DNA from 2 places in the Pseudoxanthomonas sp. P4_B2 genome. Region 2 is predicted to be linked to the other one. Evidence: predicted binding sites of a transcription regulator. Region 2 holds the regulator's gene; the other holds the start of a gene.

Region 1 (2,396 bases), on a different contig from region 2:
GCGACGTGTGGGAGGGGTAACTCCGTCGCTATCGCCGCTAAAAACTCGACGAAAGCTTGCTCAGTTCCCGTAGTACAGCTGGTATTCCAGCGGGTGGGTGGCGGCGCGGAACTTGGTCACTTCCTGCATCTTCAGCGCGATGTAGCCGTCGATGAAGTCGTCGCTCATCACGCCGCCGGCCTTGAGGAACTCGCGGTCGGCATCCAGCGCTTCCAGCGCCTGGTCCAGGCTGGAGCAGACCTGCGGGATGTTCTTCTCTTCTTCCGGCGGCAGGTCGTACAGATCCTTGTCGGACGGCTCGCCCGGATCGATCTGGTTCTTGATGCCGTCCAGGCCGGCCATCATCAGCGCGGTGAAGGTCAGGTAGCCGGTCTGCAGCGGATCGGGGAAACGCATCTCGATGCGGCGCGCCTTCGGGTTGGACACCCACGGAATGCGGCACGAAGCGGAACGGTTGCGCGCGGAGTACGCGAGCATCACCGGCGCCTCGAAGCCGGGCACCAGGCGCTTGTAGCTGTTGGTGCCGGAGTTGGCGAAAGCGTTGATCGCCTTGGCGTGCTTGAAGATGCCGCCGATGTACCACAGCGCCAGCTGCGACAGGCCGCCGTAGCCGTCGCCGGTGAACAGGTTGGTGCCGCCCTTGGCCAGCGACTGGTGCACGTGCATGCCGCTGCCGTTGTCGCCGACGATGGGTTTTGGCATGAAGGTGGCGGTCTTGCCGTTACGGAAGGCCACGTTCTTGACGATGTACTTCATCGTCAGCAATTCGTCGGCCTTCTTCACCAGCGAATTGAACTTGGTGCCGATCTCACACTGGCCGGCGGTGGCCACTTCGTGATGGTGCACTTCGACTTCGATGCCGACCTGTTCCAGCGTCTTGCACATCTCGGCGCGGATGTCGTGCAGGGTGTCGGCCGGGGCGACGGGGAAGTAACCGCCCTTCACGCCGGGGCGATAGCCGCTGTTGCCGCCTTCGTATTTGGTGCCGCTGTTCCAGGCCGCTTCTTCCGATTCGATCTTGAAGAAGGTGTTGCCCATGTCGTTGGCGTAGCGCACCGAATCGAAGATGAAGAATTCCGGTTCTGGGCCGAAGAACGCCTGCTCGGCGATGCCGCTGGACTTGAGGAAGGCTTCTGCACGCTTGGCGATGCCGCGCGGGCAACGCGAGTAACCCTGCATGGTGGCCGGGTCGAGCACGTCGCAAGTCAGGACCACGGTCGGATCGGCGGTGAACGGATCGAGGTAGGCGGTGCTGGCGTCGGGCAGCAGGACCATGTCGGATTCGTTGATGCCCTTCCAGCCGCTGATGGAGCTGCCGTCGAACATACGGCCGTCTTCGAACAGCGATTCATCGACGATGTTGGCCGGGAAGGTCACGTGGTGCTGGATGCCACGCACATCGGCGAAGCGCAGGTCGACGAACTCGACCTTGTTGTCCTTGATCAGCTTTTCGACTTTGTCCGCAGACATCTTGGAACCTCGGTTTGGAATTGAGTGAGGTCCTTATTGCAAGCCGCGTGCCAAGGTTTAATGCACCGTAAGTGGCTGATTTATATGGTGCGACGCGTCACGGATACGGACAGATTGCACGTTTTTGGGGAATATCGCGCAGTCAGCGCACCTTACTGGTGCTTTGTAAATCCACTATTCTTTGGACTGTGTTGCTCAACCGGGCGCGCGAAAAACATCGTCATCCCAGCGAAAGCTGGGATCCATCTTGATCTTGCATTGCCCGGCGCGACTCAGTCGAAAGGCAAAGTCAAAATGGATCCCAGCTTTCGCTGGGATGACGATCCTTTTAGGCCATAGCTTTTTAAGACGGCCGCGCCCTTTCGCTGCTTGTCCCTACCCCATTCAGACCCCAACCCATGATCGATCTGCTCAAAGCCCTGCTCCTCGGCATCATCGAAGGCATCACCGAATTCCTGCCCATCTCCAGCACCGGGCACCTGTTGCTCGCCGAACGCCTGTTGGGGCTGGGCCACCGCAGCGATCTGTTCAACATCGGCATCCAGGCCGGCGCGATCCTGGCCGTGGTGCTGATCTACCGGCAGCGGCTGTGGGATCTGGCGATGGGATTCCTTGGCCGCGGTGCGCCCGCCGAACACGACCCAGCCGGCATGAAGCTGAGCCCGGCGCAAGCGCGCACCTATGCGCTGAAACTAGCGGTCGCCTTCGGCGTCACCGCCGTCCTCGGCCTGCTGGTGAAGAAACTGGGCTTCAAGCTACCCGAGGAAGTCATCCCCATTGCTTGGGCGCTAATCCTGGGCGGCATCTGGATGGTCGCCGCCGAATATTTCGCCACCAAGCGCGCACAAGCCTTGGGCGAGCGCAGCGAGATCAGCTGGACAGTGGCGATCCTGGTCGGGATAGCGCAGGTAGTTGCCGGCGTGTTC
Region 2 (2,396 bases):
TTTGTGCTTCAGCAGCAGCCGATCCAGCTTGTCGGCCAAAATATCGATGGCGGCGTACATGGTTTCGGCGCCGGCGTCGGCATGTAGGGTGCGGCCGGCCAGGGTGAGCGTGGCTTCGGCGAGGTAGTCGGGTTTGCGTATGCCCAGTTGGGCGCGGACTTCCAGTGGCTGGTCGAAATGGCGTTCAAGTCGCTTGAACTTGGTTTCAACGTACTCCCGCATCGCGGGGGTGACTTCGATCTGCTGGCCATGGGTCTCGATACGCATCGCTTACCTCCTTACGGTTCGATGGGCCGCGGAATCCGCGGGTGACACTGCCTTGCTTGTGACCTCGAGTGGTGGGTGAAGTTCGGCCTCCTTGAAAAATAGGGATGCGTCGGGAAGGGATTCAGCGCTTCGGGTTCATCATGAACCATGGTTCCTTATGGGAGCGTTATCAACCGATGCGCACGCGTTCATGCGACGAAAGTATTTCCATAGCTTCACGATACTTCGCCACGGTACGGCGCGCCACCGGTACACCAGAGGTCTTGAGCAGGTCGGCCAGCTTGGCGTCGGACAGCGGCTTGCGCGGGTTCTCGTTTTCGATCAGACGGCGGATCATCGACTGAATGGCGATGCTGGACGCTTCGCCACCGCCCTCGGTGCTGACGCCGGAAGCGAAGAACGCGCGCAGCGGCAAGGTTCCACGCGGAGTCCGCACATACTTGCGTGCGATGGCGCGTGAAACCGTGGATTCGTGAAGACCGACTTCGGTCGCGACTTCCCTCAGAGTCAGCGGTCGCAACGCCTGTTCGCCGAATTCCAGGAAGCCGGCTTGCTGCCGCAACAGGCAGCGGGTGACCTTGAGCAAGGTATCGCCCCGGGCTTCCAGGCTCTTCAGCAGCCAACGGGCCTCCTGCAGGTGGCTCCGCAGGTAGCCGGCGTCGTTCTCGCCGCATTTCCGGATCATCTGCTCGTAGCCGCTGTGGATGGTGATCCGGGGCAGGTTGTTGCCGGCCAATGCCGCACGCCAGACGCCGCGCTGGCGCCAGACCACGCAATCGGGGACCACGTAGGTGTCATGGGTGAGCTCGCCGATCTGAGCCCCTGGCTTGGGGTCGAGCGAACGCAGCAGCTGCACCACTTCCTCCACTTCTTCCACCGGTCGCTTGAGCTCGGCCGCCAGCCCCGCGATGCCGCTTTTCGGCAGGCGCTCCAGCGAGGTGCCGTCGACGATCTCCAAGGCCAGCGCCCTGCCGGGCGTATCGTCGCTCAACACCGCCAGTTGCAGATGCAGGCATTCGCCTAGCGTCCGTGCGGCCACGCCTACCGGGTCGAAGCGCTGCAGTTGATGCAGTACGGTAAGGATCTCATCCTCTCCGGCGGTCACTTCCGGAAGCAGCGTCTCCGCAATGCCGGACAACGGTTCGCGCAGGTAGCCATCGTCTTCCAACGCATCGATCAGCGCCGCACCGATCCTGCGGTCGCGCGGCGACAAGTGCGAGAGATGGAGTTGCCACAGAAGATGATCCTGCAGGGTGTCGATCTCGGCGACGCGCTCGGCTGCTGTGCCTTGATCGTCATCGTCGTCGAAGGAGCCGCCGCTGCCGTGGCTGACGCCGTCCATCGACCAGGGCGATTCGTCGGGCGACCATTCGTCGCTCTCGTTGTCGCTGGGGGTTTCGCGTGGATCTTCCGGAGGGGTGTCGGCGGGAGCCGCATCGTCGCTGCTCGGGGCGCTGTCGTCCCAATCCAGCAGGGGATTGGTCTCCACCGCTTCGGTGATCTCGATTTCGAGTTCGGCCGCGGACATTTGCAGCAAGCGTATGGCCTGACGCAATTGCGGCGTCATGACCAGTTGCTGACCCAGCGATGTCTGGAGGCGTGGCTTCATTTCCGCAATCCGAAATACAGTGTGCGCGGCACCGGGCCGCGCGACGCGCTTCAGAGGCGGAAAGTTTCCCCAAGGTACACGCGACGCACGTCCGGATTTGCCAGCAGCGCGTCCGGTGCCCCCTGCGCCAGTACGCTGCCTTCGTTGAGGATATACGCCCGGTCGCAGATTCCCAAGGTCTCGCGCACGTTGTGGTCGGTGATCAGTACGCCGATACCGCGATTCTTGAGGTGCTTCACGATCCGCTGGATCTCGCCGACCGAGATCGGGTCGACGCCGGCGAAGGGTTCGTCCAGCAGTATCAGCCTGGGTTTGGCGGCCAGGGCACGGGCGATCTCGCAGCGCCTGCGTTCGCCGCCGGACAGGCTGGCACCCAGTTGCTCGGACACGTGGCTGATCTGCAGTTCGTCCAGCAGCGAGGCCAGTTCCTTGTCCACGCCTGCCGAATCCAGGTCCTCCCGCAGCTCCAGAACCAGGCGAATGTTGTCCGACACGGTGAGCTTGCGGAACACTGAAGGCT

The links. The regulator sigma-54, encoded in region 2, starts transcription at its own class of promoters, with help from an activator protein. The targets are predictions, from matches to a motif close to TGGCACGNGCNTTGC.
Region 1: a site for sigma-54 is predicted at 1,509-1,523, ahead of glnA (type I glutamate--ammonia ligase). Genes of this name have one in related genera too.

Annotation. Positions count from the first base shown of each region.
Region 1 is NZ_JBFUHQ010000002.1:573,949-576,344, reverse strand. Features, by position in the region: gene glnA (type I glutamate--ammonia ligase) at 61-1,470, opposite strand; gene AC1DTQ_RS07070 (undecaprenyl-diphosphate phosphatase) at 1,869-2,396, shown strand, end outside.
Region 2 is NZ_JBFUHQ010000005.1:329,827-332,222, forward strand. Features, by position in the region: gene hpf (ribosome hibernation-promoting factor, HPF/YfiA family) at 1-267, opposite strand, end outside; gene AC1DTQ_RS14400 (RNA polymerase factor sigma-54) at 437-1,876, opposite strand; gene lptB (LPS export ABC transporter ATP-binding protein) at 1,927-2,396, opposite strand, start outside.